3 regions of the Undibacterium sp. Di24W genome follow, and region 2 is predicted to be linked to each of the others. Evidence: predicted binding sites of a transcription regulator. Region 2 holds the regulator's gene; each other region holds the start of a gene.
What was found. The regulator sigma-54, encoded in region 2, starts transcription at its own class of promoters, with help from an activator protein. The targets are predictions, from matches to a motif close to TGGCANGNAANCTGCTTT.

Region 1 (10,826 bases), on a different contig from region 2:
TAATAGTGCTCTAAATTATGTGAGCAATAAACACTGTCATATTCGTCTGGAGCAAGTGTGGTTAATAATCGCGCGTCACAAACCACATCAGGATACCCCTTTGGGTCAATATCTAATAAAACATGATCCCAACCATCAAACTCGCTTGGAATCGGAATCTCTTTTGAATTACCGCCAACATTGAGTACCCTCTTAATTTGAGGTGGATTTTGGTGGGAGGTTAGTGCTCTTTTTAGTAAGCCAAACATAGCGATGCCTTGAAAAAAAATAGGGTGATTTACAAGATCTTGAGAAGAATATCTATTTCATGGAAACCAAAATTTGATGGGTAATATCGTCGACAAATTCGGCATCAAAATCATTCTCCAAAAGCTTCCACCTAAAGACGTTACCTAACTTTGCTTTCTTATAAAAATTAGGTTTTTTCTCTTTTTGATACTCACTTGCTTTTGAAAATATATTGTCAATTAATTTAGCACGTGCCAACAAGCTCTTTTTTGCATTCTTTCGCTCGTTTCCTGGGAACCCTGCAATAACCATATCCGCTAGCGTTTGTGCGAACGCTTCTTCCTCAGACGTATTGAACCAATTCAAACCCATAATATTCCCTATGTATTTAGTATTTGGAACTGAAGAATATACCTATACAAGTTTTCTCCAGTCAAATTTTGTCCGTAAAAAATGGACTAAGTATTTGTGTTCTTTCCAAATACTTAATCCATTCATTTTAAAGTGCAAGCTTTACTGATACCACCAAGGATCTATAGATACAGAGTCAATGACTTGGGCAGTACCAAGATCAACGGCAATTATTGCATAATTCTCACGCCCCTTGATGGTTACTAAACCAATTTTTTCTAAGGGAAGATTTAATTTTAACAACCATCGTTTAAGGGAGCGCACTTGCTCAAGACTTGGCTCTCCTTTTTCAAGCTTTTTCGAGGTCTTTAAGCGTTCAATAAGCTTTTCCTCAGACAAATCAAGTGAGCTCGCTGGCTTACTGGCTTTTATTACGTCGGACTTAACTTTTTCATATGGGACGTAATACTGAGGCATAACTCGCAATCCATCGCCCAAAACCGTCGCAAAATCCAAATCCATTTCATCAGCTTTGCTAAGCTTATCGGGCTTAACCGCCCCCAGCCACAATGGACCTGTTACCGAAAGCTTCAAGTAGGGATTATCTGGCGGTATTTTCTTTAAATTTAAATAGGCGTATTCGTTTGCGGTGACACTATTAAATCTGCCGTCGCAAAAAACCACGTAAATGGGACGAGAAATATAGCTGGTGTAGATTCCGTATGAAAGTGCAGAAATTTGAATGATTCCAATAACAAGTAAATCAAATTTTATTGATTTCTTTTGAGGATTAAAAACAATCAGTGTTAACAAAGGGCCCAAAACAATATCTACAGCAACCAAAGTTATAACCACTTTATGTAAATCTTGCAGCACAAATAGTGGTGCTGAATACCATACAAACGCAAAAAAACAGAGTACAGCAGAAACAATCAAAAGACTTAATAAAAAATGAATGCCCGCGGCTTTTAATCGTGTTTTCATATAAATTATCTAAATAAAAATAAAATAAATAAAAATTACCGATATAACAAAACGAAATAAGGGCGCTCACGCGCCCTTATTTTCATACTACTTCAACTTGGCACGAATGCCTAGCCAGTAAAACTCATACAATTATGGGCAACCAGCAGTACCTTTGAGGCCGCGAGTCACATTGCAAATTGTACCAGTCATAGTCCAAGGCATGCGCGCATCAGAAGTTGCTGGTGCTGTTGGCGTATAAGCACCAGTTAATGCTGTACCAGCAGCATCAGTCGCAGCACTAGTGAAAGTAATCACGCCCGCTGCTGAGATCGCAAGAGCAGTATTGCTAGTCGACGTAGTAGCTGTTGGAACACCATTTGTACCACTACCACAAGCAGACAAAGCACCTGTTTCTTGCGCACACAAGCCAATTGCTGTACGGAACGGTGACAACTCTGCCAACGAAGTTGCAGCACGTGAACGTGATGTATAGTTACCATATTGAGGAATTGCAACAGCCGCCAAAATACCAATAATCGCAACAACGATCATCAATTCGATCAATGTAAAACCTTGCTGCGCTTTTTGAAACATCTTAGTTGATTTCATTTTCATACTCCAGTTAGTTAAGAACGCTTTTAATACCTATATTTACTACCTAATCGCTGCAACTACTTCCAATGCAATTACTATGCCACAACTCGAATTAAACAATTACCCCGATATCGCACAGAAAACCGACACTTTTTGTCAGTTTCAATAAAATTTGCCATTTTTTGTCAACCCGATAAACTTAATCGTGGAAGGCAAATCATTCGCTATGGACAACCTGCCGTGCCTTTAAGACCCCGTGTTACATTACAAATTGTACCAGTCATAGACCAAGGCATACGCGCATCAGACGTTGCGGGTGCAGTTGGCGTATAAGCACCAGTTAATGCTACCCCAGTGGACGAAGTCGCCGCACTCGTGAAAGTAATAACGCCGGCTGCTGAGATGGCAAGAGCAGTATTGCTAGTCGACGTAGTAGCTGTTGGAACACCATTTGTACCACTACCACAAGCAGACAAAGCACCAGTTTCCTGCGCGCACAAGCCAATTGCCGTGCGGAACGGTGACAACTCTGCCAATGATGTTGCTGCACGTGAGCGCGATGTGTAGTTGCCATACTGAGGGATAGCAACTGCCGCCAAAATACCAATAATCGCCACGACAATCATCAGTTCGATCAATGTAAAACCTTGCTGCGCCTTTTGAAACATCTGAACTGCCTTCATTTTAATACCTGTTTTAAAGTAAAGTTTTATTGATACCAAATTCATCATTTTGCATAACAGCATAAACCGAAGCAACCACCCTACCACACTTCAATTCAAACAGATTCAAATAGTCAATTTTTTGAATTAACCTAACAACGTGTTTACCTAGAGACCACGCCATTCAATCGTTTAGCAGAATAGAAACCAAAATTTTTTGCGCAAATGACAATTTATGGGCAACCTGCAGTGCCTTTAAGACCGCGTGTAATGTTGCAAATTGTACCAGTCATAGACCAAGGCATACGCGCATCAGAAGTAGCTGGTGCAGTTGGCGTATAAGCGCCAGTTAATGCGACACCCGCAGTATCAGTCGCAGCACTTGTAAAAGTAATGACGCCCGCAGCAATAGCAAGAGCGGTATTACTAGTTGATGTAGCAGCCGTTGGAACACCACCAGCCCCGCTGCCACACCCCGCCAATGAACCTTTTTCTTGCGCACACAAGCCAACGGCTGTCCGATATGGCGCTAATTCTGACAAGGATGATGCCGCACGTGAACGTGAGGTGTAATTAGCATATTGAGGAATTGCAACAGCTGCCAAAATACCAATAATTGCTACAACAATCATCAACTCAATCAAGGTAAAACCTTGCTGCGCCTTTTGAAACATCTTAATTGTTTTCATTTTTAGCCCTATTTTGAAATGAAATCTTGTTGACGCCAAAATTTATCATTCGGTGATCACTCAACTCCAGCACGCAATTAGCGTGCCATGTTTCAATTCAAACGACTTTGAATAATAGGTTTTTTGAATTAAGCTGAACCGTGTTCCTATGGGGAAACACGATATCCTCTCAATTAATAGCCTTAAAATATTTGTGGAATTCAGCGAATGGCGATTTATGCGCAACAAGCAGCACGTTAAGCCCAAGTGCCGCATCTCAAACGACGTCAACGGCTGTGGTCATCAACTATGTCATGTACGCATCTGATGAAGATGGATAGTAAGAGACTTATATTAAGGCCAATGCGATCCCGTTTGACAAGCTTGCTGCACTTAGACAAGTAAGCACACTTTCTGAAGAGACGCTCAAACCAATATAGTTAGTAGTCGCACTTACCTTGGTAAATTATCTGAACCACTACCACAGTCATTTAACACCCGGGTAATTCGAACAAACAGTCCTTTAGGTGTCTTAGAGGATGCCAACCCGGCAAGCGTGTTAGGCATTCGCACGCTTGGAATCAACAGAAATCAGATAGGAAATGTTTTTCAATAAATGCAAAATGACATTTTTGTACCTGACAAATCAATTTCGTCACCATCTACTAATAAGCGAGGGCGAGCATCAATTGTCTCAGAATTGATTTTTGGAAATACCTTACCTTCAACAAATGCGATTTTGAAGCGGTTCCCCTCACGAGTAATCGACACAACTAAAATCCCTGGACTACCCAAGAGAGTCACAGGCTTAGAAAGTATCATCTCCTTAGTTGCATTTGCACCCGTTAATACCTTGATTTTGCCTATTTTTAAAGTTTCATCTGTAGAAATTTGATCATCGTCATTCTCGACAACAAATTTTAGTTGATACTTACCGAGCTCGATGACATCGCCGTTTTGCAAAAGATGCTTCTTGATGGGCTGGCCATTCACCGACGTCCCGTTGGTACTTCCCAAGTCCAAAACAAAAGACCCTTCTGAGGTCGTATCGATGGCTGCATGACGACCACTCACTGCCAAGTGATCAAGCACTAGATCATTTCCTGGCCTGCGGCCAATGTTCAAACGCGCGCGATCTATGCCCTGCTCTTTTTGAGCTTGCCCATTAAACATCACCACAACTTTCGCCATATCAATCCCACCAAAACCAAATATTTTTCAAGGAGATTCGAATTTTATAAAAAACAGCTATTGTATGAAGCAGCTCTTCAAATTTTCGACTATTAACCGTATCACATGGAAAATTCACATTTATTCTTATTGTCTTTTAGCTAGCAAAAATATACTCCATAAAGCGTCTTTCGTGCAATTCTTTGACTCGTATTAAAACAACAGAAATATTATCTGACCCGCCTTGACGATTCGCCAGATAAACTAAAGTTTTACAGCAGGTATCTAAATCATTCGCTTGCTCACGTAGCACACTTTGAATATGAATTTGATCCAACATATCAGACAAGCCATCTGAACAAAGCAGATAAATATCGCCCTCTTTCATCTGATGCTCATGGACTTCTACATCGATTTCCTCATGAGAACCGACAGCGCGTGTGATTAGGTTCTTAATTGGCGAAAGATGTGCGTCGGCAATGGAAATTAAACCCGCATCTATTTGAGCTTGCAAAACTGAATGGTCGCGTGTGATTTGTTCGATGAAGTTATCTCGAAAACGATAAGCGCGTGAATCACCTACATGTCCAATTAACAAACGATCGAAATAACTAAGAGCAACAACGATAGTCGTACCCATTCCAAAATTATCAGGGTTCTTGTTTGCCTGCTCTATCACTTCCTGATTCGCGAATGTGATGGCCTCACTTATCCATTTAGCGGGGGTTGAAGTTTGCCAAGGCAATCTAGGCATCCAACTTGCGGCTTGTTTTTGTAGTATTTGTTCGCGTACTAGGTCGACACTCAATTTGCTAGCCACTTCTCCCGCGTTATAACCGCCCATACCGTCAGCCAAGATCGCTAAACCGATCTCTGCATTGATCTCGATAGCATCTTCATTGTGACTACGCACCAATCCTATATCGGTATGACTGGCAAATTCCAAAACTGTTTGTACAAACATGGATAAAGAACTTCTTGTAGTGTCGATCAGAAACAATCGAAAAATCAATCAACAAAAAACTAGGAGCCCGACATTTTGGTGAAACACTAATATGTGCCACAAGCAAAATTTCAGAAACTACTTTAGCTTAACATTATTGCTGGAAATTTTGACGTTCCAATAAGAAAATTATGTTTCAATAGCGCAACGGCAACATAAACACACTTCACCTCTAGCACGCGGGAATTAAAAAAGGAGCCGAAGCTCCCTCTTTAATTTATTACAAATCATTTAAAAAATTACAGCATCGCTTTCAACAAACGCGCCATTTCTGACGGGTTTTTAGTTGCTTTGATACCGCATTCTTCCATGATATCCAATTTGGCTTGCGCAGTATCGGCACCACCAGAAATCAAGGCACCAGCGTGGCCCATACGTTTGCCTGGAGGCGCAGTCACACCAGCGATGAAACCAACTACTGGTTTCTTCATGTTATCGCGTACCCAGTAAGAAGCATTCGCTTCATCTGGACCACCGATTTCACCGATCATAATCACAGCGTCAGTGTCTGGATCATCGTTGAACATCTTCATCACGTCGATATGTTTCAAGCCATTGATTGGATCGCCTCCAATACCAACCGCAGAAGATTGACCTAAGCCGAGTGCAGTCAATTGACCAACCGCTTCGTAAGTCAATGTACCAGAGCGGGAAACCACGCCAATACGACCTTTACGATGAATGTGACCAGGCATAATACCGATCTTGATTTCGTCTGGTGTGATCAAACCTGGGCAGTTAGGGCCAAGCAATTTTGTTTTGCTACCAGCTTTTGCCATGCGGTCTTTCAACATCATCATGTCACGAACAGGAATACCTTCGGTGATACAGATCGCCAAATCTAGATCCGCTTCAACCGCTTCCCAGATCGCAGCTGCTGCACCCGCTGGTGGAACGTAGATCACAGAAACCGTTGCACCTGTTGCTGCTTTAGCTTCAGAGACATTCGCGAAAATTGGAATGCCTTCGAAATCTTCGCCCGCTTTCTTAGGGTTGACGCCAGCAACGAAACAGTTTTGACCGTTCGCGTAATCGCGGCACATACGTGTATGGAACTGGCCAGTTTTGCCAGTGATACCTTGGGTGATGACTTTAGTGTCTTTATTAATCAGGATGGACATAGTGATTCCTTGCGAAAATTAAGCTTGACCGGCAGCAGCGGCAACAACCTTCTGCGCCGCTTCTTCCATCGTGTCTGCAGCGATGATAGGCAAACCTGAGTCAGCCAACATTTGCTTGCCGATTTCTTCGTTTGTACCTTTCATGCGTACCACCAGAGGTACTTGCAAGGACACAGCTTTGGATGCAGTAATAACGCCTTCTGCGATCACGTCGCAGCGCATAATGCCTCCAAAAATGTTGACCAAGATTGCTTTCAAACCTGGATTCTTCAACATGATCTTGAAGGCTTCGGTCACTTTTTCTGCAGTCGCGCCACCGCCTACGTCCAAGAAGTTTGCTGGTTCGCCACCAAACAATTTGATCGTATCCATGGTTGCCATCGCCAAACCAGCACCATTCACCAAGCAACCAATGTTACCGTCAAGAGAGATGTATGCGAGATCAAATTTCGACGCTTCGATTTCAGCTGGATCTTCTTCATCCAAATCGCGATAAGCCACGATTTCTGGTTGACGGAACAATGAGTTCGCGTCGAAGTTGAACTTAGCATCCAAAGCGATCACTTTGCCTGAGCCTGTCAAGATCAAAGGATTGATTTCAGCCAAAGAGCAATCTGTTTCCATGAAAGCTTTGTACAAGCCTTTTAACTGAACGCGTGCGTCTTCGATAGAACCTTCTGGTACACCGATTTTGCGGGAAATGTCATCCGCTTCTGCGTCTTGCAGACCCGCTGTCGGATCGATTGCGATAGAGTGGATCAATTCTGGATGTGACTCAGCCACTTCCTCAATGTCCATACCGCCTTCAGAAGACGCCATTAATACGACTCGTTGGCTAATACGGTCAGTCACCATACTTACGTACAGTTCTTTCTTAATGTCCGCGCCCTCTTCGATCAACAAGCGGCGTACTTTTTGACCTTCTGGACTAGTTTGGTGCGTAATCAGCTGCATACCCATGATCGCATCAGCGTATTCGCGTACTTGCTCGATGGATTTAGCAACTTTAACGCCACCACCTTTACCACGGCCACCGGCGTGAATTTGTGCTTTGACTACCCATACTGGGCCGCCTAAAGTTTCTGCAGCCTTGACTGCTTCTTCAACGGACATGCATGGGATACCGCGCGGTACGGTCACTCCGTATTTACGGAGGATTTCTTTACCCTGATACTCATGGATTTTCATACGACTTCCCTTCAGACACTGAGGTATTGGTTAAAAAGTAAAACAAAACAGGAACAAAACAAAACAAATTAATGCTGAGCTCGAGAGCAACTCATAAAGCGAAACCACAAACTCTCAGTGCTGACAAAAAAACTAAAGCCCATGCAAAAAAACGCAACAACCACAATTTTGGCGTTACGTTTTGTTAGCGTACGTTTGAAATATCAGTAAAAAGATCTGCTTGTACCAGCTGAGTGCTAGCCAAAACACGATGCAGACAATTACACACACGCACTACCAAAGCTCGCATTGCAGCTTGGATGGCATGTTCACACTCAGAGATCTGAGTAATAAAAGTAATTAGTATTGTTAAGGGCATCATGCCTACTGGCGGCAATTCGAACATAAAAAGCCACAATTGCGTGCGTTATCGTAGCTTCTACGGTAACAGCCGCTCTTGCGGCATTGCAAAAAACCTGTGGATTCTAGCACAGCTCAACGACTAATTCCATTTTTTGGTTAGACCAATTTCTGCGATTCGAATCATAAATTGAATTTTGAGATCAGACTCTAGATCCCTGTATGGTCGATTTATAGAGGACTTGAAGGAAAAATGTTGTCACAAATAAAAATCAATTGAATTATCTTCTTTAAATTAACCCTCAAAATCTTCCGCTGAAAGACGCGATGCACGTATCGCAGTGCTAATCGCGCCACTAGAAAATCCACGCTGTGCTAAGAATTGCATTTGTTTCGTTTTTTCGCGATGATCGATTGGTGGATTCAAGAATTTTCTATGTAAAACATCAATCGCACGCTTTTCTTCAGAATCTCGAAGTACATCCTTCAAATCTTCCAAGTCTTCTTTGGGTAAGTTGTGACTCTGTAACTCAGCCATAATTTTTCGATTGCCAAACCTTGCCTGACGCTTATTCACCAGTGCTTCAGAAAACCGCTGATCAGATAAGAATTTTGAGTCTTCCAAAAAATTCAAGAGCGCTTCCAAATCATCACCTTCTTGCACGTAAGCAAGCAATTTTCGCGCTAACTCGTGTCGACTGTGCTCGCGCATAGAAAGATAACGAAGAGCTCGTCCCTTTAAACTTAGTTTTGGTTTAATCATAGGCTCTACAAATTGAAGGGAGGTATTGAACTCATAAAAAAAGTCGACCGCTTGTTGCCAAGCAGGTCGACTTAAGACTACCGTGATCTATTTAACGCAACGTCGGATCGAAGCACTATCCAACAAAAAATCATTCTACAGCCAAGGCCGGCAAGAGAGGCACACCTAGCTGCGCCCGTACCTTGTTTTCTATCTCATGTGCCAAAGCAGGACGTTCAATCAGGAAGTTACGCGCATTATCCTTCCCTTGTCCAATTTTTTCACCGTTATAGCTATACCAAGAACCTGATTTCTCAACAATCTTGCAATCCGCACCTAGGTCCAAGATTTCCCCCTCACGAGATGTACCTGCTCCATAAAGAATATCAAAATGAGCTTCTTTAAATGGTGGTGCAACTTTATTTTTGACGACTTTAACTTTAGTCTCGTTACCGATGACTTCATCACCCGCTTTAATTGAACCGGTGCGACGAATATCCAAGCGGACGGAAGCGTAAAATTTGAGGGCATTGCCACCTGTTGTGGTTTCAGGACTACCAAACATAACGCCAATTTTCATACGAATCTGATTAATGAAAATAACTGTGGTGTTGGTACGATTAATACTGCCTGTCAATTTACGTAGTGCTTGCGACATTAAACGAGCCTGCAGACCAGGTAAAGAATCGCCCATATCACCTTCAATTTCAGCTTTTGGTGTTAAAGCGGCTACAGAGTCAATAACAATCAAATCAACACTACCAGAACGTACCAAGGCATCGGTGATTTCTAGTGCTTGTTCACCTGTATCTGGCTGAGAAATCAATAGATCATTTAAGTTAACACCCAATTTTTGCGCATAGCCGACATCCAATGCATGTTCGGCATCTATAAACGCACAAGTACCACCTAGTTTTTGCATTTCAGCAATCACTTGTAAGGTCATGGTTGTCTTACCTGAAGACTCGGGACCATAAATCTCAATAACACGGCCACGTGGCAAGCCACCAACGCCGAGTGCAATGTCCAATCCTAAAGAACCCGTGGATACGACCTGCACTTCTTCTACCGTTGCGCCATCTGCCAGACGCATGATGGAGCCTTTACCGAATTGCTTTTCAATTTGTGCAAGCGCAGCAGCCAATGCCTTACTTTTATCGGTGCCGTTATCAGATTTTCTATCGTCCATGATCTCTTCCAAGTGAGTACTAAAGTAATTGCCAAATAAAGTAAATGCCAATGACATTGAAATTAATTCGGATATGAGGCAACTTTTTAAAAGCTGCTCAAATCACTGCATGTCGGCACTGTATAAAAAATCAGTGGTTTATGCAAGCATCTTTTAAAATATTTTTTGGCCGTTGCATTTTAATCACTCCAAGTGCGCTCTCCAAATAGCTCATAGCGCTATCTGAACTCACGAAAAAATTACAGGTCTTACCCGATAAAATGTTAAAATTTTTATTATTTTCACTTCAGTTATTTTATGCAATCACAACATGGATTTGCAGTGGAAGAACGCTCTTTCGCTCGAGGTGAATGGATAGATGCACAGCAACTCCCGTCTCTAAAAAACTGGTATCCAGTAAGCATCTGCGATAAAACTTCGGACATATTTTGGCGCGACATGGGGGCACAAAGATTTCATGCTTCTTTTTTTCAAAATACATTGAATGACCAAACTCCAGATCAACGTCGCGTTTGCAGGACACCTATTTCAACACTTGCTCAATTTACTGACTCCGTCGAACCGAGCGCGTTTGTATTTCATGTCTCACGCTGTGGTTCGACTTT
Region 2 (10,826 bases):
GCTATCTGCCTGTGGCGGCGGTGGCGGTTCAGCTGGTAACACTAGCGGGAAAGCATTGTTTACCACGGCAGCTGAGAAGTTGACTATCGTTTCAGGGCAAGTACAAACCTATAATGTTGGTGGAGGTATTCCTGCTTATACGGCAACAAGTAACACTGGTGCAATCACCGCTAGTATTAAAGGAACGACATTAACGATTACTGGTGTCGGAAGTGGAAGCGCAACAGTGACAGTCACTGACGCAGCAGGAGCTTTTGTCAAAATAGATGTAATTGCTGGCACGGGTACAGATTTCTTTATCACAGCGCCAGAAACGCTGACGTTAGGTATTGGGCTAACAAGTTCAACCTTTTCTGCTGGTGGTGGCTCTGGAATCTATCAGGCATCCAGTGGAAACAGGCAAGTGGTTACGGTCACTCAAAACGGTAACCAATTCTATTTAACCGGTGTTTCCGCTGGTAAGACGACAGTTGTTGTTGCTGATTCTGGTGGGATAACAAAAAAAATCGAAGTGACGATTGGTACTGGTCTTAGTCTTTTCACAACGGCCGCTAGTGATGTGAATGTCGCCATTGGTGCTGCTTCTGTTTATACAGTGGGCGGTGGAAATGGTTCTTACAGTGTCGCAAGTAGCAATGTTTCAGTGGCAACTGTATCGATTACTGGGGATAAACTGACCATCACAGGAAAAACAGCTGGTAATTCAACAATCGTAGTTAGAGATGCTACGAATGGTGTGGTTGAAATAAAAGTTGTAGTCGGCTCTAATCTTGATTTATTTACAACTGCGCCTGCGCAAATACGTGTCGCAATTGGTGTTTCTAGCCCCGAATTTACAATTTCCGGCGGCAATCAAGTTTATTCGATTGTGAGTGGAAATCCTCAAGTTGCTACAGTCGGTATTAACGAAAACAAATTTATCGTTCGTGGTGTTGCCAATGGTGTCACGACCATTACTGTCAAGGATGGAGTTGGTAAGACGGTCACATTTGATGTTGTGGTAGGTTCGATTGTTGATTTTTATACTACAGCGCCAAGAACGATTACGATACCAGTAAGCGGAACTGGTGCATATGTCCTCGGTGGAGGAACCGCGCCTTACACAGCAACCAGCAGCAATGCCTCTTTGGTTACAACTTCAGTGTCAGGCTCTAACCTCGTGATTTCGGGGGTAACTGGCGGTATCGCCAATGTCCTGCTCAGAGACGCGAACGGAACAGTAATAAGTCTCGTTGTGAATGTAGGTAACGGCGGTGTTAACAATCCATTTTATGTTTCTGCACCAGGGACATTGAATATTGCGACCGGCGCATCCCCTTCTTATCTCGTGGCTGGCGGTACAGGTCCATACACGGCGGCTAGTAGTAATTTAGCGATTGCAAATCCGACAATTGCGGGCGGTACTCTCACAATTACTGGCGTTGCACCTGGAACCGCAAATATCGTGGTTAAAGACGCTTTGGGCACTCCAGTAACGATTGTTGTGACTGTTGGAACAGGTGGCGTTGCGGTTCAGTTTTATACTAGTGCCCCATCGACGTTTAATTTAGCAACGGGCGCCTCACCAACTTTCTTGTTAGGTGGCGGGAGTTCTCCTTATGTGGCGACCAGTTCTGACGTCAAGGTCGCTACGGTATCCGTGACAGGCTCGGTATTAACCGTTACAGGCGTGGGGCCAGGAACTGCAACACTGTCCTTATTCGATAATGTCGGAGCGAAACTGACCGTGACGACAAATGTTTTGGGTGCAACTAGTCCAACATTGATCGTTTCTCCAATAGCAACAGATAGTTATCCAGGCGACGTCCTTTACTTCCGTGTTGATGGAGGAACCGCACCTTATTCCGTCATTTCGACAAACAATGCCATCGCCAGCATAACGTCCGGTTCTGTACTTGCTAGTGCGGGTACCATCACTGTATTTTCTGCAAAGGCGGGTAAAACCCAAGTGGTGGTCGCAGATGCAAATGGATTGTCACAGACGATTAATATAACGATTGCGGCGACAATTCCTCAGGTCTTGAGATTCACGCCTGCCGCATGGAGTATCAATGAAACGAATGGTGCCACCATACCGCTTGTAATCTCCGGCGGAAATGGTCCTTTCCAAGTATTTACGGATACTCCATTGCTGTCTGCAGTCAGCGGAACCAGTCCTGATGCGACTAACCCATTAACTTTTACTGGACGTACTGTCAACGTGAGTACAGGTACACAAGGGAATCGGTGTGTTGCTGCGGACACAGTCGTTACCTTGACGGTGAAAGACGCATTAAATAATTCCGCTACCAGTGTAATGACTATTGTCAACATTCCTGCTGGTTGTCCATAGCGTGGAAATGTAGAACTAGCAACAATGGCCGCGCCATCTTGATTCGGCGGTTTTTTAAAGTTTAATTTGGCGGTAAAGTCCTTTGTGAAAGAAAATATATTTTTAGTAGGTCTGATGGGCTCTGGCAAAACAACGGTTGGCAGAGCCCTCGCAAAAAAACTTAATAAGCGATTTGTGGATTCTGATCATGAGATAGAGGCGCGTACTGGCGTCGCTATCTCAGTGATTTTCGAAATTGAAGGCGAGGCTAGTTTCCGTCAGCGCGAGGCTGATGTGATTCGTGACCTTTGCCAACAAGATGGCATCGTGCTGGCCACAGGTGGCGGTGCGATTCTTAATCCTCAAAGTCGTGCCCTTCTTCATACACGTGGAACGGTGGTTTACTTGAAAGCCGGTATCAGCAGTATTTTGCATAGAACCCGGCATGACAAAAAACGACCGTTGTTACGTACCGCAGATCCCCGTAAAAAATTAGAAGAGCTTGAGCAGCAACGCGATCCCTTGTATCGAGAGGTGGCACATATGGTCATTGAGACTGGGCAGCCACAATTACAGACCTTGGTGCAGACGATTATTGAAAAAATGCCCGCGGAATCGCTCGCATCTGCCAGCCCAGATGACGTGACGCAGCAAGTAGCAAAACAGCTTCATCCGACAGCCAAAACAAAGTCAAATATGGAATTTGAATCAGCGCAAGCACAAACCTTGAACGTGGATTTAGGCGAGCGTGCTTATCCGATTACCGTAGGTCAAAATCTCCTTTCGAATTCCAGCTTGTTGCAAGAGCGAATTAAGGGGCATCGCGTGGTGATTGTGACCAATACCGTGGTCGCGCCCCTCTATTTAGACTCCTTGAAAAAACAACTAAGTCTGCTCGGAAAACAGGTTGAGGCTATCGTACTTCCCGACGGGGAAGAACATAAAACCTGGGAAAGCTTGATGCTGGTGTTTGACGGATTGTTGGCGAAAAAATGTGACCGTAAAACCACTTTGTTAGCATTGGGTGGTGGCGTGATTGGCGATATGACGGGCTTCGCTGCTTCGGCCTACATGCGCGGCATTCCTTTTGTACAGATCCCGACAACCTTGCTGGCACAGGTTGATTCTTCGGTCGGTGGTAAGACAGGTATCAATCACCCGCTCGGCAAAAATATGATAGGTGCTTTCTATCAGCCGCAAGCTGTGATCGCAGATACGTGTAGCTTAAATACCTTACCTGATCGCGAGCTATCCGCTGGTTTGGCCGAAGTGATTAAACACGGCGCGATTATCGACCTAGCGTTCTTCGATTGGATAGAAGCAAATATCGAAAAGCTACGAGCCAAAGATCCTGCAGCATTGGCTTATGCGGTGTTGCGCTCCTGCGAAATTAAAGCCAATGTTGTTCGCCAGGATGAGCGCGAAGGTGGCTTGCGTGCTATTTTGAATTTTGGACATACCTTCGGACATGCGATTGAGTCTGGACTTGGTTATGGCAAATGGTTGCACGGCGAGGCAGTCGGTTGTGGTATGGTCATGGCGGCCGACTTGTCCTATCGGCTTGGTTATCTCGACTATGTGAGTAAGGTACGCATTAGTAAATTGGTCGAGACTGCAGGATTGCCGACAATTGCACCTGATTTGGGTGAGCAAGTATGGGTGGACCTGATGGAAGTTGATAAGAAAAATGAAGGCGGTCAAATCAAATTCATTCTGCTTAAACCATTGGGGCAGAGTATCATCACGCAAGTTCCACAAGCCACATTGTTGGCAACACTTAGCGCCTGTATTTTGTCTACCTGATGTCTGCATAAAATCACCGAGGATAGTATGTTCACCGATACGCATCTAGCCCCTTACGCTGCACAATCTGCGCAAACTAAAGGGCGGCGTTTCATAGAACCTAGTCCTGGCACTCGATCCGAATTTCAACGCGATAGAGACCGCATTATTCATAGTGCGGCGTTTCGTCGCCTTGAATATAAGACACAGGTCTTCGTTAACCATGAGGGCGACCTGTTTCGTACACGTCTAACACATAGTATTGAAGTCGCCCAAATCGCGCGTTCTATCGCTAGAAATTTGCGTTTGAATGAAGATCTGGTGGAAGCGATTTCTTTAGCGCACGATTTAGGTCACACACCTTTTGGCCACGCCGGGCAGGATGCTTTGAATGCCTGCATGAAAGACTATGGGGGCTTTGAACATAACCTACAAAGTCTGCGAGTCGTCGATACATTAGAAGAGCGTTACGCCAGCTTCGAAGGTCTGAATTTAACATTCGAAGCGCGCGAAGGCATACTCAAGCATTGCTCGCTAAATAATGCCAGAGAGCTGGGGGAATTGGGTCAACGCTTCATTAATAAGACGCAACCGAGCCTTGAAGCACAGCTCACCAATCTGGCAGACGAGATTGCCTACAATAATCACGATATTGATGATGGCCTGCGCTCTGGTTTGCTGACTGAAGTGCAGTTGATGGAAGTCGATTGCTACGCCCGTTTTCGTCGTGAAGTTGATGATACATATCCTGGTATAGGCGGTCGGCGTGCTATTTCAGAGACGATACGACGCATGATCAATATGTTGATTAGTGACCTAACCCAAACCGCACTACGACGTATTCGTGAGGCAACACCGAAGTCTATTGATGATGTGCGTGCACTGCCCGCCATGATGGCGTTTTCAGATGCTACCTATCAAGACGCCAAGTCGCTGAAACAGTTTTTATACGAGCACCTATATCGGCATTATTTGGTGAATCGTATGAGTCATAAAGCCAAAAATACAGTACGGGAATTGTTTGAAGTGATGATGGCTCAGACTAATTTAGTGCCGCCTGATTATCGTGTACAAGTCTCGTCAGATAATGAGCAAACAACGTTTCTGCAAGCGCGTCGCATAGCCGACTATATCGCGGGAATGACGGATCGTTTTGCGATTCGTGAACATAAACGTTTATTTTTGATAGAAGAAGTTTGACGCTAGGTTTTCGACTATATAACGTGAGAATTCTTGTTAGTACTTAAAGATACAAGTTGATTAATTGTAAGGACATAAAATGAAAACGTGGATAAAACATAGTGCGAGCGTGATCGTCGTGGCGTGCGTAACTTTACAAGCACAAGCTGCAGATTTGAGTAAGCTTAGCAACCAAGATGCGAATGCTGGTTTAAAGGCCGCATTGGAAACGGGTGCGAATGCAGCCCTACAAAAGCTCGGCGTCGCTGATGGTTTTTTAGGGAACGACAAAGTAAAAATCCCGCTTCCATCAATGCTAGAAAAAGCTCGTCCTTTGTTGAAGTTAAGTGGACAAAGTAAGCAGCTAGATGAACTAGTCGTTGCCATGAATCGTGCAGCGGAATCTGCCGTTCCTATGGCAAAACCCTTGTTGATGGATGCAGTAAAGAGCATGTCGGTCACCGATGCAAAAAATATTTTGAGTGGTGGTGATACGTCGGTAACGAATTTTTTCCGTGAAAAAACCTCGGTGTCTTTAAGTGCTAAATTTTTACCTTTGGTTAAAAATGTGACCGATAAAGTAGGATTGTCGACCAAGTACAATGCCGTTATGGGCAAAGCTCAAAAATTAGGTGCGGTGCCAGAGAAAGAAGCGACCGTAGAATCCTATGTCAGCAACCGTGCGGTTGATGCACTCTATACGATGATAGCGGAAGAAGAAAAAGCGATACGCCAAGATCCTTTGGCTGCTGGCAGTAAGATTATTGGTAAAGTATTTGGCTTGCTGAAATAATTTGTCAAGCATTTAAAAAAGCCGAAAGATGTTCGTACATCTTTCGGCTTTTTTTCGTCGAAAAATTGGTACTCTTTTACGGCAAATGCGCCAATGGATGGGCGTAGCTTGGCCATACTTCGACAAAAAATTGGGCGATCATTTCTTGCTTAACTTCGGCAATAGTTGGTGGCGACCATAATGGCGAATTGTCTTTGTCTACCACCAAGGCTCGCACACCCTCCAGTACCTCACCATGTTTGAAACAATGACGTACCATAGTGCGTTCTAGACGCAAGCAATCAGCAACGGACTTTGATTTGCAGCGTCGTAATTGTTCTAAAGTAACCGCCATCAATAGCGGTGAACGTTTGTTCATAATAGCCAGTGTTTTTTCTGCAAATTCTGTTTCGTCGCTGGCAAGTGTGGCGCAAATATTGTGTAAATTATTACCAGTGAAATGTTGGTCGATCTTCGTTCGATCATTTGCAAGTTGACATTGAGCATGCGCTATTTCATGCTCAAATTGCGCGGAGAAACGACGAATCGCAACACGTAAATCTGCTTCTGTGTTGTGCTTAATTAAATCCATTAAAGCTGGAATTTGTACGGTCGGAATATAGACATCGGCTAAATTGGCATAGATCGCATCGGCAGCCTGAATTATTTCCCCAGTGAGTCCTAAATACGTACCAATCTCTCCCGGCGTTTGATTGAGAAAGTAACCGCCGCCCACGTCGGGAAATAATCCAATATTTACCTCTGGCATCGCCATTTTGGTACGTTCAGTGACGATGCGCAAACGACTGGCTGTACCTGATTGTGCGATACCCATGCCACCGCCCATGACTACGCCGTTCATCAAAGCGATATAGGGTTTTGGATAGAAATGAATTAAATGATTCAGTGCATATTCTTCGGTGAAAAAATCTTCGAGTAGTGCGCTGTCACCCTTAGGCGTTAATGTGCCAACATCGTAGAAGAAACGAATATCGCCACCAGCACAAAAAGCTTTCTCGCTACTACTGTGAATGAATACAGCATGAATTTCGGGGTCGTTATGCCAAGCGCGTAAAGTGGCGGTTAGTCCACGAACCATTTCTAAGGACAAGGAATTTAGTGCTTTGGGGCGATCTAAAGTGATGATGCCAACATGATTGTGGATTTCTGTCAGGACGTGGGAGCTCATTTTTATCTGTCGAAAATTGTCATATGAGAATTCTACCTTAGGGCATCAGACATAGATGGAAAAAATGGCTTGCAATGTAACTGTAATAGTTTTTCTTCACGTTTCAATGGACATAAAAAAGGACGCTAAAAAGCGTCCTAGGGATCATCGAATTGATGATTCAGTATTCTAAATTAATCTAATTGTGTAGAGGCAGGGTCAGGAATATGTTTGATCGCATCATGTTGATGGTCTTGAATTTTATCCTTGTGTTTGATGACCTGACGATCGAGTTTGTCAATTAAGGTGTCGATGGCAGCATACAAATCGTGCGCCAGACTTTCTACATGTATATCTTTACCGCTAAGGTGTAAATTAATGTCAGCTTTGTGGCGTTTGTCCTTTTCCCGGAGCTTATCAACCGTCAGGATGACGGCGATATCAATGACTTGATCGAAGTGTCGTCTTACCCGCTCTAGCTTGCTTTGTACATATTCACGAATTGCAGGAGTAACTTCGACGTGGTGTCCACTGATGGTGAGATTCATACTACGCTCCTATGGTGATATTGTTTTATTTGCTTCTAAGTTGCCAGTCATTACGATCGCTCATTGGCAGAAATTTGTTTTGAGCTAAATCATATATAACGATAGAAAACAATATTTCAAGAACTGGTTTATAAAGATTTCCTTAGACCGACAGGGGGAATTTTCAGAGCCTCACGGTACTTTGCAACAGTACGGCGCGCGATGACCATGCCTTGTTCTCCCAATATGTCGGCGATCTTGCTATCCGAGAGGGGTTTTTTCTGGTCTTCTTCTCCTATTAATTGTTTGATCAGAGCCCGTATCGCTGTGGAAGATGCTTCACCACCGGTTTCCGTTGCGACGTGACTACCGAAAAAATATTTCAACTCAAACATGCCGTGCGGTGTCAGCATAAATTTTTGAGTTGTTACACGCGAAATAGTGCTCTCGTGTAATCCCAGTGTATCAGCTATTTCGCGCAAAACAAGGGGTCTCATTGCGACAGCACCATGCGTGAAAAAATTATATTGCCTTTCCACTATGGCTTGCGCGACGCGCAAAATAGTGTCAAAACGTTGCCGCATATTTTTGATAAGCCAGCGCGCTTCTTGTAGCTGCGGATTCAGGCAAGGATCACCGCGTTGCTGTTTCATTAAGCCTGCATACATTTGGTTGATGCGCAGGCGAGGCATCACATCGCGGTTCAGCATCACTTGCCACTCGTCGCCAATTTTCTTGACTACAACGTCAGGTACCACGTAGTCAGATTTTGCAATCGCAAATGCTAAGCCAGGCTTGGGATTACATTGACGGATGACAACTTGTGCTTCACGTAAATCTTCGTCATCACACTGTAGGAATTTGCGTAACTTGGTGAAGTCGCGTTGGGCAAACAAGGGCAAATATTGCTCGACGATTTGCAGTGCTAAACGACGCGTCACAAAGGGTATCTTAGGGAAACGCTTGATTTGCAGTGCTAAACATTCAGCGGTATTGCGTGCACCTACGCCTTCGGGTTCGAAGCTTTGCAGCATGGTTAAGGCAAACCGTAATTCCTCTAACTCGACGCAAAGGTCAATAGGAAGGCTTTCATAGATTTCATCCAGGCTCTCGCACAAATAACCATTCTCGTCGATGGCATCGATGATTAATTCGATCAGTGCTCGGTCACGTGGCTCTCTGATGTTCAGACGCATTTGTTCTAACAAATGTTCTCTTAAGGTGGTTTGTGCGGCCTCTAATTGCGGGCGACCATCTTCCTCGTCGTTGTTGGATTTAGAGCCGCTGCCAGGTGCATCATCGAAGCTCCAGTCGTCATTGTTGGCGGTTGCTGCTTCACAGTCGGCGACTTGTTCTGGGACGGCTTCCGTGCTGCTGCCGTTGTCGGGTGCTTTTTCTGTATTTTGAAATTCGCTTTCGCTTTGCTGGCTTGCATTGTTGATGCAGCCATCCGCCAGTAAACGAACTGCATTGTCCAGTGCATCGTCGACGCGTTCCAGTAAGGGATTTTCCGTCAACAACACTTCTAGCTCTTGATGTAATTCCAAGGTGGACAATTGCAGCAAACGTATTGATTGCTGCAATTGCGGCGTCAATGCCAAATGTTGCGAGGTGCGTAGCTGTAAGCTCTGCTTCATGGTTATGCCAATCGCTTACATGCGGAAATGTTCACCCAAGTAGACTCGACGTACCGTCTCATTGGTGATGATTTCGTCAGGGCGTCCACTCGCCAATACCGAGCCTTGATTGATGATGTAGGCGTGATCACAAATACCCAAGGTTTCACGTACATTGTGATCCGTGATCAATACGCCGATATCGCGTTCTTTTAAAAAGCGAACGATTCGTTGAATCTCAATCACAGCAATAGGGTCTACGCCCGCGAAGGGTTCATCCAGTAATACAAAACGTGGATTGGTGGCGAGGGCGCGTGCGATTTCTACGCGGCGTCGTTCACCTCCGGATAAAGCGCGTGCTGGGCTTTCTCGCAAGCCATCAATTTGCAGCTCTTCCAATAGCGTATTTAATCGCTGTTCAATTTCTTTTTTGGAAAGCGCTTTGCCATCCTTGTCATGTTGCAGCTCTAGCACTGCGCGTACATTATCTTCTACCGAAAGCTTACGAAATACCGATGCTTCTTGCGGCAAATAAGATAGACCCAAACGTGCTCTTTGATGGATAGGCAAATGAGAAATGTCGGTGCCGTCGATATCAATTTTGCCTGCATCGGATGGCACCAAGCCAACGATCATATAGAAGGACGTTGTCTTGCCAGCACCGTTCGGTCCTAACAATCCGACGACTTCACCACTTTTGACTTGAAGCGAGACGTCACGAACTACCTGGCGCATGCCATAGCGTTTTTGCAGGCCTTGAATTACGAGAGTACTGGTAGTCATTTTTCTTGTTTAACTTCTGTTTTTGCTTGCTTAGGTTCGGAAGTAATAGTCACACGACCACCACCAGGGATGCGTTTGCCTGAAGTAGAGTTAGTTGCAGTAAATACGTCGTTAATGCTATCGTAAGACAAGAATTCGCCATTCTGTTCTTGTGTCATTTTTTGTTGGCTTAAGTAGCGGACATTGGCTTTCGCAATAAACTTAACAACTTCAGTCTTCTTGTCATACTCAACGCGATCCGCTGAACCTTCTATCCACAAGTCGCTACCACCATCGCGCTTCTGACGGAAAAACACTTGGCTACCTGGCCTGCCAGTTAAGATCACCATGCCACCATCTGCTGTTTCGGTTTCTACGGCATTTTCTGCTTTGATCAACAAAGTACCGCGTGTCAGCTCGACATTACCCGCCAATGTTTTGGTACCAGTTTTACCGTCGTAGACCGTATGCTCTGCGTTTATTAAGGTCTTTTTTTGGCTATCTGCTTTTTCAGCATGAGCGAGCTGAGCCAGTGTAGTCGTGAGTAATAGTGCGCCACCAGCAAGCGTTAAAAAACGTGTGGTGGAGTTGATTGCAAAATGCATTTTTTGATCCTTTGCCATTGATTTCATAGTAACTAAGTGTGCGGCTTTTTTTAAAGCCCCGTTATTTCCCCACCTTGTTCACTACCTTATTTTCAATCCTGTTT
Region 3 (10,826 bases), on a different contig from region 2:
CCCTGCTTGTTTTTGAATGAAGGCCTCTCATATGAGACTCCCCTGAGAAAGGAAGAGCAAATGAACATCATCTATAACAGCGACCAATATAGTGTGGTTGAATTCGGTGCCCAGACAGATCATGAAGCTTTACGTTTTGGAGGCTATGAAATTACTGACAAATCGGTTTGCCGTGAATGCTTTATTGGCGGGATACAGGCGGAGACTTTTCGGCAAGACGTTAAAGAATTGATTTCAAATGAACCCAGTATTGAAGAGATAGACGAATTCTTAGCAAAATTTGATTCTTTTATGGGGCAGTCAGTATTGCTGCACTGAACATGCTTTAAAGTAATTTAATTGCTTGCTATTTTATTGTTTAAAATCGGAGTGTAGATGTATAGTGCGACTACGCATAAACATCGCACTCTTTTCTTTTTTGATCTTCATCGCTCTACATCAATTATTTTCAGTCTTTTTCTTCTAAATTAACCATTTTTTGGATAAAGTTGTTTGTCTACAGAAAAAATAGACAAAAAAAACCCGCTAGCTATTCGCTGCGGGCTAAGTCCAAACCTATGAAGGTGTTGGAGGAGACAGGTGTTACTTTATCGCAGTGCAGCAAATAAGTCTTCTTGCTTTTTTGTATACCAGACATAAACAAAGAATATATCTAGTTTTGCTTAGATCTAGATGCAGCTTCCCAAGCCTGCAAAATTTGTTCGAATTAGTATCTCAATAACACGGGCAAATTGTTCTTTTCAGCTACATGACTAGAACCGAAACCAAAAAAAATGATTTACACTGCCAGACTGATAATTGCAGTCTGAGGACAGTATGAAACTGGTCGATCCTATTCGTGAATTTCAGCAAGAAATTCAAGCTATACGCCGTGATATCCATGCCCATCCTGAATTATGCTTTGAAGAGCATAGAACCGCTGCTGTCGTTTCAGCGAAGCTGGAAGAATGGGGCATCCCCATGTTACGTGGATTGGCCGATACTGGAGTCGTTGGCATTATTAAACGTGGGACGAGTTCCCGAGCCCTAGGTCTGCGTGCCGACATGGATGCTCTGCCCATGCAAGAACTGAATCAATTTGCACATACCTCGCAGCACACAGGAAAAATGCATGCCTGTGGTCACGATGGGCATACCGCCATGTTATTAGGCGCAGCTCGTTATCTCTCGCAACATCAAGATTTTGATGGCACTGTCTATCTTATTTTTCAGCCCGCCGAAGAAGGCGGCGGTGGCGCCCGACGAATGATAGAAGAAGGTCTATTTGAGCGTTGTCCTATGGATGCGGTGTTCGGTATGCACAATTGGCCTGGCATGGAGACGGGTACTTTTGGAGTGCGTTCCGGTGGCATGATGGCCTCATCGAATGAATTTCACGTGACGGTACGCGGAAAAGGTGCTCATGCGGCGCAGCCGCAAAAAGGGATAGATCCCGTGATGATTGCGGTGCAGATTGCACAAAGCTGGCAAACCATCGTCAGTCGTAATGTTAATCCATTAGAGCCGGCAGTGCTGTCATTGACGCAAATTCATTCTGGCAGTGCAACCAACGTAATTCCCGATGATGCTAGTTTAATTGGCACGGTTCGTACTTTTAGTACCGAGGTATTAGATTTAATCGAAAGTCGAATGGAGAAAATCGCACGATCGACCGCGGCGGCCTTTGATGCTGAAGTCGATTTCATTTTTAAACGCAATTATCCCCCTTTGATCAATCACGAAAAAGAAACCCAATTCGTGACTCAAGTATTATGCGACTTGGTTGGATCCGAAAAGCTTGATCAGCGAGTGGAGCCGACCATGGGGGCCGAAGATTTTGCCTTTATGCTGCAGCAAAAACCCGGATGCTATGTATTTATCGGTAACGGCGAAGGCGCGCATCGCAATTCGGGGCATGGTTTAGGGCCCTGCAATTTACATAACCCTAGTTATGATTTTAATGACGATTTATTGCCAATTGGCGCTAGTTATTGGGTGCGATTGGTAGAGGCGTATTTACCAGTTTGATCTTCTATCTGACATAAAAAAATCCCACATGCGAATGTGGGATTTTTGCTTTGTGCTACAAAGAATGTGTTTTATTTAAAACTCATCCCAGTCGTTATCGGCCGATTCTTTCTTTGCGCCAGCGGGACTGGCTGTAATTCTGGCTTGTACAGGGCGCCCACCTCCAGTCATAGGCCGCGTAACAGCACCAGCCCTGACGACGTTAGATTTGCCGTTGACGCTACTTAATTTGAATACGTCTAATGCTTTGGTGAGCAAATCAGCCTGTTCCTCTAGAGATTCCGCAGCCGCTGCCGCTTCTTCAACCAAAGCCGCATTTTGTTGGGTCATTTCATCCATCTGATTGATTGCAGAGCCAATTTCTTGGATGCCGGTACTTTGTTCTTGGCTAGCTGCAGTGATCTCAGCCATGATGTCGCTGACCCTGCGCACTGATGCCACGATTTCACCCATAGTTTGTCCCGCTTGATCAACTAGGACAGAACCCGTACGTACTTTATCAACAGAATCACCAATCAAGGTCTTAATCTCTTTGGCCGCCGCCGCACTGCGTTGCGCCAAGCTGCGAACTTCCGAAGCAACCACGGCAAAACCGCGTCCTTGTTCACCGGCGCGTGCTGCCTCAACCGCAGCATTGAGCGCCAAAATATTGGTTTGAAATGCGATGCCATCAATTACGCTAATGATGTCGACAATCTTCTTAGAAGATTGATTGATGTCATCCATAGTAGTAACGACTTGACTGACCACCTCACCACCTTTTACCGCGACTTCAGACGCGGTTTCGACCATCTTGTTGGCTTGACGGGCGTTGTCGGCATTTTGTTTGACTGTCTCCGTCATTGTTTCCATCGAGCTGGAGGTTTCTTCTAGGCTGCTCGCTTGTGATTCAGTGCGTGAGGACAAATCAGAATTGCCACTGGCGATTTCAGCACTTGCAACTTTGATAGTCTCAGCCGAAGTTTTAATTTCCGAGACCATGTTTTGCAGCCGTGTCTGCATTTCACTTAATGCTGCTAACAAGCTGGTCGTGTCGCCACTCTCAACTTCAATTTGCATAGTCAAATTGCCAGATGCCACAGCCGATGCTATTTCTTGTGCATACTCAGGCTCACCACCCAGTTGTTGCCAGATTGTGCGAATAATAAAGTAGGACACGACAACCAACACTAGCATCACGATCAAACCCGCTGCAATGACCGTCCATAAGACGCGGCGCACGTTGTCGCTAGAATTATCTACGCCCGTTGAGAATTGCTTTTGCGCTGATTCGACTGTCTTTTTTAAATCATCTTCAAGTACTTTTAAGGATGTCTGCATTTGCCCAATCGCCGTTTGCGGATCGCCCTGCTCTACACCTAGCATAATTTTTGCAACACTTATGGCGGGACTAAAGTAGGCATCAAATTCCTTAGCGAGCCTATCGCCTAAGGCCTGTTGACCTGGTACGCTGCTTAAGCTTTTGAATTTCTCGCGGACTTTCTTGGCACGCTCATTGACAGCCTCTATGCCTTTTTTATCGTCTTCGCCTACCGCCTGTTTTAAGGCGTCGACAATACCTTGTACATCGGCCTGAATATTCTTGGATCGGTCTAAGACTGGATAATCAATGTCTTCTGTTGTCTTGATCGATTTCATCGCAGTAGTAGAAAAATAGACACTAGCGGCGATACCAACACCAAAAATGACAGTGGCGATGATGGGCAATGCCCAAATTCTGCGTTTGATGCTCATCAAAAAACCTCGACTTATGTTGTAAAAAATTGCGGGAGACAGAGTTGTCTACCAGCCTTAGCCCTACACGTGGTCACAATTACTTTGAAACATCATATGAACTGCATCGCAGCCACACTTCAATTATCAATTATAGTACTTTGGTTTGATGGACGAATTCAACAAATCCGTTCTTTTGCGTTTTAACAGCTTGTTAAAACTAGGCACTAAATCTAAGCTCAAAACAACAGATATTCAGCATTAGCGATGTATCGCCGATCTTTGAAACAAGATGCGATTGGCGGACACAAATAATGCAATGCACTTACTGCTGAGTAATAGTGTAAGCCAAACTTTTGAAAATTGCGAAAGTCTTATTGCTGTAAATTAAGGTTCACGCAACGCTCGGCGATACTGTATCGCTTCTGCCACATGGTTCTGTTGAATTTCGTTTGTATTCGCCAAATCGGCGATCGTGCGCGCCACTTTCAGGACCCGGTGGTAAGCACGTGCAGACCAGTTCAGTTTGAGCATGGCATTGCGTAACAATTGCCCGGCTGCGGCATCGGTTTCACAAAGTTGATCGATTTCTTTGGTACTAAGTAGATTATTCGCTTTGTTTTGCCGAGCGATTTGCCGCTCGAACGCGCGCTCTACTCGCTCTTGGATCGCTTGACTTGTCTCACCGTCACTTTGGCGTAATAGATCTGCGTGCGGCAAGGCTGGAACTTGGATCTGCATATCGATGCGATCTAGCAAAGGGCCGGAAATTTTGCCCTGATAACGGCTCACTGCATCGGGCGTGCAGCGGCATTTGTTATTGAAGTGACCCAGATAGCCACAGGGGCAGGGATTCATGGCGGAGATTAATTGAAAACGAGCTGGAAAGTCGGCTTGTTTTGCCGCCCGTGAAATATGGATATGGCCAGATTCCAAAGGTTCACGCAATACCTCCAAGACCTTACGATCGAACTCCGGTAATTCATCGAGAAACAACACGCCATGATGTGCCAGTGAAATTTCGCCGGGGCGTGGCGTACTGCCACCACCGACCAGTGCGACCGCGGAAGCAGTATGGTGCGGCGACCGGTACGGACGCTGCTTCCATCTACTCAAAGAAAAGCCACTACTGAGTGATTGTACTGCGGCGGATTCTAATGCTTGCTGCTCCGTCATGCCAGGCAAGATTCCAGGAAAGCGGCTTGCCAACATGGATTTTCCAGTTCCAGGAGGCCCCATAAGTAACACGCTGTGGTTACCGGCTGCAGCAACTTCCAGAGCACGTTTAACTTGCAGTTGCCCCTTTACGTCGCTGAAGTCTGGATAGCGCGGTGCTTCGCTTTGAATCTGACTACGATGGGTACTGATCTTTGATTCTGGATCGACACCAGCGAAGTGGGCGCACACCTGTAACAATGATTCGGCCGGATAAATCCGGGCATCGCTGACCAAGGCCGCCTCATTGGCATTGGCTTTTGGCAACATAAATGCCCGTGCATTGTTTGATGAATTATTGGTACTTCTGCAAATCGCATAAGTCATTGCCAGGGCGCCGCGTATGGGTCTTAATTCGCCCGATAGCGATAGTTCTCCGGCGAATTCATACTGATCGAGTGTATCAGCAGGAATCTGTCCTGAGGCGGCGAGTATGCCTAAAGCAATGGGTAAATCGAAGCGACCAGATTCTTTAGGCAAATCGGCGGGTGCCAGATTAACAGTGATTTTTTGCGCTGGAAAATCAAACCTGGCATTTTGAAGTGCAGCGCGAACCCGGTCTTTGGACTCTTTTACTTCAGTTTCGGGCAAACCAACGATGGCGAATGCTGGTAAGCCGTTAGCTAGGTGGACTTCTACTGTGACTTCGGGTGCTTCCATGCCATTTAAGGCGCGACTTTTTAAAACTGCCAATGCCATATCGTAGGCCCAGATTTGAATGATTACGGCTTACCTAATTGAGTTTCCAATTCAGCAATACGTACTTCCAGCGCTTCTAGTTTGGCGCGTGTTTTTGCCAATACCTGTGTTTGAATATCAAATTCTTCGCGGGTCACCAAATCGAGTTTGGCAAAACCTTGACTCATGATTGCTTTAACATTTTTTTCGATATCTTTGGCGGGAGAACTATCGAGCACTTGCTGTACTTTATTTTGCATATCGTTAAAAAATTGATTCGGTTCCATGGTTTTTCCTGATCTAAAAAATAATTGTTGAAGCGCTTTGTTGCAAAAAAGTGCGGACAAATATCTCACATCTAGTTCAAAAGCGCCCTCGCGGTGCATTATAAAGTCCACGAAAATAAAGAATGCGCCATTTCGGTGCAATTTTTACGACGATAGACATAAAATTAACATAAATGAAAATAATATGTGTACTTTTTTTGAAAATTTTATGATGTCGTTCATGCGGAGAAACCTAAGCTGCAAGTACTTTCATAGGAGGTATACCAGCCAGCTCACCATACCACTGTTCTAACAAGCCTGCTAATCAACAGGCTATATTGCGCGTTGCAACAAAGCTGGCACGAGTTCTGCTAGTACCTTTTATAAAAATGCTGATTTTAATTATGTGCGGAACAGCCATGCATTTATCTAGTTCAAGTAAAGCAGTCTAAATCAAACTTCTACCAATGGGGATACAACATGAAAACGATTTTAATGTGTGCCGTAGTAACGAGTGTTATTGCCAGCAGTTTCGTCAGTGAACGCGCCATGGCACAAGAAGCCAAGCCAGAACATGAGGTAAGTTTCAATCTAGGTGGCGTTAGCGATTATCGCTATCGTGGTATTTCTCAATCGCGTTTGAAACCAGCACTGCAAGGTGGTGCCGATTATGTCAACAACACGAACGGCTTGTATGCGGGCACCTGGTTATCAACGATTAAGTGGACTAAGGATGCGGGTGGCAGTGGCGAAGTCGAGATGGATCTGTACGCAGGAAAACGCGGTGAAATCACGTCAGATGTTACTTATGACGTCGGTGTCTTGTCCTATGTTTATCCGAGTAATGGTTTGAAAAAAGTGGCAGGTTTTGTCGATGCGAACACGACAGAAATCTACGGCCAAATTGGTAGTGGACCTTTTTATGCAAAGTACTCGCATTCGGTAACGAATTTATTCGGCTTTGTAAAAAGTAAAAATAGTGGCTATTTAGATTTGGGTGCCAATCTTGAGATGAGCGAGGGCTACACCTTGAATCTGCACTATGGTCGTCAAACCGTTAAAAATAATACTGCTTCCTCGTACAACGATTGGAAAGTGGGCGTCAGCAAAGAATTGGTTGGCGTGAATTTCAGCTTAGCAGTCATCGGTACCAGCGCTGACGAAAAGCTGTATTACACACCTGCAGGCAAATTTACTGGCAAAACCAGCTTGGTACTGTCTGCCGTAAAAACATTTTAATTCTGCCACATTGAATTAATGCCCAAATCAAACCAACAGATGTTTTGTTCAATACATCATTGAGACCATCATGAAACTGATTACTGCCATTATTAAACCCTTTAAGTTGGATGAAGTACGCGAGGCGCTTTCAGAAATCGGCGTGCAAGGAATTACTGTTACTGAAGTCAAAGGCTTTGGCCGTCAAAAAGGCCATACCGAGTTGTACCGTGGCGCCGAATATGTTGTCGATTTTCTGCCTAAGACCAAAATCGAAGCGGCGGTTGAAGACAATATCGTTGAGCGCGCTTTAGAAGCGATCGAAAATGCTGCCCGTACCGGAAAAATTGGTGACGGTAAGATTTTCGTCTACTCGCTAGAGCAGGTGGTACGTATTCGTACCGGCGAAACAGGAAATGAAGCGCTGTAATAACGCATATACGAAGCCTCATATTTGACTAAATTCGACAACATCGAGCCAACGAGACCTAACATGAATAAACTATTTAAAATACTCGCAGCGACCGCGTGTGCGCTAGCGATAGGGCAAAGCAGTTTAGCCTTTGCCGAAGAGCAAACCGCAGCGCCAGCTAGTGCAGTTACTGCTGTGAGTGCATCAGCTTCTGCAGCTGCTTCCTTAGCCTCAGTTCCAACAGCTGGCGAAGCGGCTAGTGCACCAACCGCCAGTGCCACTATGGCTTCTGCTCCTGCCGCAGTTGCCCCAGACGCAGTTCCCGCAACCGCAGCACCTGCGCCTACACCGAATAAGGGTGATACAGCATGGATGTTAGTAGCGACGCTGTTAGTAATCATGATGGCCATTCCTGGACTGGCATTGTTTTACGGCGGTCTAGTTCGTTCCAAAAACATGTTATCGATTTTGCTGCAAGTCTTTATGATCTTCGCAGTGATCATTGTCCTATGGTGTGTTTATGGATATTCCTTAGCCTTCACCGAGGGTGGTCGTTTCATCGGGAAATTTGATCGCGTTCTGCTAGGGGGTATTTTTGATCCAATAAAGGCTAGCTTTACGACCGCTGCGACCTTCAGCAAAGGCGTGGTAATCCCTGAGTTTGTGTTTGCTGCTTTCCAAGCGACTTTTGCTGCGATTACTTGCGGTCTCATTATTGGTGCATTTGCAGAACGTGCCAAGTTCAAAGCGGTGTTGGCTTTCATCGTCATCTGGTTCACTTTTAGCTACTTGCCGATCGCGCATATGGTTTGGTTCTGGACAGGTCCTGATGCAATTACCGACGCGGCAAGTTTGGCCACTGAAACAGCCAAAGCCGGTTTCCTGTTCCAAATGGGTGCACTTGATTTCGCTGGGGGTACTGTGGTGCATATCAATGCAGCGGTGGCAGGCTTGGTGGGTGCTTTTATGATTGGTAAACGCGTTGGTTACGGTAAAGAAGCGATGGCACCGCATTCATTGACGATGACCATGATAGGCGCGTCTCTCTTGTGGGTGGGCTGGTTTGGTTTCAATGCTGGTTCTGCTTATGAAGCGAACGACACTGCAGCTTTAGCTTTCATCAACACTTTGTTGGCGACGGCAGCAGCAACCCTTTCTTGGGTTTTCGGTGAGTGGATTACGAAAGGCAAGCCATCCATGTTGGGCGGCGCTTCCGGTGCAGTAGCAGGTTTGGTGGCGATCACTCCAGCATGCGGTTATGTTGGTCCATCTGGCGCCTTAGCTATTGGCTTATTAGCGGGTATCGTCTGCCTGTGGGGTGTGAACGGTCTGAAACGCTTGATTGGCGCAGATGATTCACTCGACGTCTTTGGCGTGCATGGCGTAGGTGGTATTTTGGGTGCATTGCTGACCGGTGTATTTGCTTCACCCGCTTTGGGTGGCGTTGGTATCTTCGATTATGTCACCAACAAGTTATCCGCGGATCCTTACTCTATCGTCGCGCAAGTAACAACTCAAGCAACTGCAGTGGGTGTAACGATCTTGTGGTCCGGTGTGGTGTCGATTATTGCCTATAAGTTGGTTGATATCGTGATCGGATTGCGTGTTCCAGAAGATGAAGAGCGCGAAGGCTTGGATATCACTAGTCATGGTGAATCAGCTTATCATTCTTAATGAAATGAATGCCTGACGACTTGGTCGGATGGCATAGATCAAAAAAAACAATGTAATGATTTCTTGGTGGGACTTTCACGCCTCTCAGTTACTTGAGAGGCGTTTTTTTTATCGACAATCTGGATAAAAAAATACTTGTCCGAAAATGGCTAGAAGCCTGGTCTGCTTTCACGTATAACGTCACCTGATGTCCTTTAACGGCGATACATACAGACGCAGCACTATGACAAGCAAAACAATTGAACTACCGGATTCTTCCTCTCCCGACTTCTATCGGGCACTTGCGGCAAAAGATGCGCGTTTTGATGGCGTTTTTTTTGCGGGCATCACGACTACAGGCATTTATTGTCGCCCTATTTGTCGGGTTAAAACACCGCGCGCTAGTTCTTGTGTTTTTTTTGGCTCACAAGCGGCTGCTGAGGCGGCAGGTTTTCGCCCTTGTCTGCGTTGTCGTCCCGAGTTGGCGCCCTACGACCTGCAACAAAACCTAGCACATGCGATTTGGCAAAAAATAGCTGCTGGCGAGATGAATGAGCATGGCGTTGAACAACTGGCGCTGACGGTAGGTCTATCCTCGCGTCAATTACGTAGGGTGATACTGCAGGAGTTTGGTGTCAGTCCAATTGAGTTGGCTCAAACGCAGCGCCTGTTATTCGCCAAAAAATTATTGCAAGAAACAAATTTGGGTATGACCGAGCTCGCTTTTGCAGCGGGTTTTGGAAGTGTGCGTCGATTTAATGCTTTGTTTGAAGCACGCTATAAAATGACGCCGGCATCAATTCGTCGTTCGCATTCGCAAGCTGAGTCGGGTATTTCTTTACGTTTGGCGTACCGGCCACCTTATGCTTGGGATGCCCTGTTGAATTATTTGCGTGGACGTGCCATGTCCGCACTTGAACATGTGGATAGCACAAACGCCAGTTATCAGCGTAGCATACAACTAGAAGGAAAAAGCGGTTGGATTCGTATTCAAAATGCACCAGACAAGCATCAATTGGTGCTGCATGTTGCGCCTACTTTAAGTACGGTGCTAATGCCTTTGCTGGCAAGAATACGCCAGCAATTTGATGTGGAAGCCAATCCTGTTTTAATCGCAAATCACTTGCAAACGGATCCTTTGTTGGCAGCACAATTGCAGCGCACTCCGGGCTTGCGTGTCCCTGGAAGTTTTGCACCATTTGAATTGGCAATACGAGCGATTCTTGGTCAGCAAGTTAGCGTGGCTGGTGCAACGACCGTAGCCGGGCGATTAGTGCAAAGATTTGGCGAGCCAGTTCAGACTCCTTGGCCTGAGGTAAGTCATCATTTTCCTTCTCCAGATCGGCTAGCCGCGCTAGATATAGAAACGATCGCCAGTATAGGGATACCAAAGACACGCGCTGCAACCATACAGTCTTTTGCTGCCTTTAGTGCGGCGGGTGGCTTGGAGCAAACACCCGGAATTAGTCTGGAGCAAGTGATAAAGCGTTTGGTGGCTTTGCCAGGTATCGGCGATTGGACTGCACAATACATAGCAATGCGAGCATTGCGCTTTCCGAATGCTTTCCCTTCTGGTGATTTGGGTTTGCAAAAAGCAGCGACTGACTTACATGAGACGCGTTGCAGTGCTCGTACCCTAGAACAGCGATCCTTGGCTTGGTCAC

Region 1: ACO0KZ_RS07620 (pilin) is a predicted target of sigma-54. The motif match lies at 3,561-3,578, and genes of this name have one in related genera.
Region 3: ACO0KZ_RS04960 (TorF family putative porin) is a predicted target of sigma-54. The motif match lies at 6,237-6,254, and genes of this name have one in related genera.

Annotation. Positions count from the first base shown of each region.
Region 1 is NZ_JBMPOP010000003.1:302,762-313,587, reverse strand. It holds gene ACO0KZ_RS07645 (class I SAM-dependent methyltransferase) at 1-248, opposite strand, end outside; gene ACO0KZ_RS07640 (hypothetical protein) at 301-600, opposite strand; gene ACO0KZ_RS07635 (hypothetical protein) at 742-1,563, opposite strand; gene ACO0KZ_RS07630 (pilin) at 1,696-2,154, opposite strand; gene ACO0KZ_RS07625 (pilin) at 2,364-2,822, opposite strand; gene ACO0KZ_RS07620 (pilin) at 3,035-3,490, opposite strand; gene ACO0KZ_RS07615 (FHA domain-containing protein) at 4,079-4,660, opposite strand; gene ACO0KZ_RS07610 (Stp1/IreP family PP2C-type Ser/Thr phosphatase) at 4,797-5,603, opposite strand; gene sucD (succinate--CoA ligase subunit alpha) at 5,882-6,763, opposite strand; gene sucC (ADP-forming succinate--CoA ligase subunit beta) at 6,782-7,966, opposite strand; gene recX (recombination regulator RecX) at 8,586-9,053, opposite strand; gene recA (recombinase RecA) at 9,184-10,221, opposite strand.
Region 2 is NZ_JBMPOP010000013.1:20,114-30,939, reverse strand. It holds gene ACO0KZ_RS20110 (beta strand repeat-containing protein) at 1-2,332, shown strand, start outside; gene aroKB (bifunctional shikimate kinase/3-dehydroquinate synthase AroKB) at 2,417-4,114, shown strand; gene ACO0KZ_RS20100 (deoxyguanosinetriphosphate triphosphohydrolase) at 4,142-5,293, shown strand; gene ACO0KZ_RS20095 (DUF4197 domain-containing protein) at 5,373-6,065, shown strand; gene ACO0KZ_RS20090 (enoyl-CoA hydratase/isomerase family protein) at 6,142-7,233, opposite strand; gene hpf (ribosome hibernation-promoting factor, HPF/YfiA family) at 7,407-7,760, opposite strand; gene ACO0KZ_RS20080 (RNA polymerase factor sigma-54) at 7,889-9,376, opposite strand; gene lptB (LPS export ABC transporter ATP-binding protein) at 9,392-10,138, opposite strand; gene lptA (lipopolysaccharide transport periplasmic protein LptA) at 10,135-10,722, opposite strand; gene lptC (LPS export ABC transporter periplasmic protein LptC) at 10,784-10,826, opposite strand, start outside.
Region 3 is NZ_JBMPOP010000002.1:332,828-343,653, reverse strand. It holds gene ACO0KZ_RS04985 (BTH_I0359 family protein) at 61-318, shown strand; gene ACO0KZ_RS04980 (M20 aminoacylase family protein) at 817-2,007, shown strand; gene ACO0KZ_RS04975 (methyl-accepting chemotaxis protein) at 2,083-3,741, opposite strand; gene ACO0KZ_RS04970 (YifB family Mg chelatase-like AAA ATPase) at 4,108-5,634, opposite strand; gene ACO0KZ_RS04965 (accessory factor UbiK family protein) at 5,658-5,900, opposite strand; gene ACO0KZ_RS04960 (TorF family putative porin) at 6,360-7,118, shown strand; gene ACO0KZ_RS04955 (P-II family nitrogen regulator) at 7,189-7,527, shown strand; gene ACO0KZ_RS04950 (ammonium transporter) at 7,591-9,183, shown strand; gene ACO0KZ_RS04945 (AlkA N-terminal domain-containing protein) at 9,407-10,826, shown strand, end outside.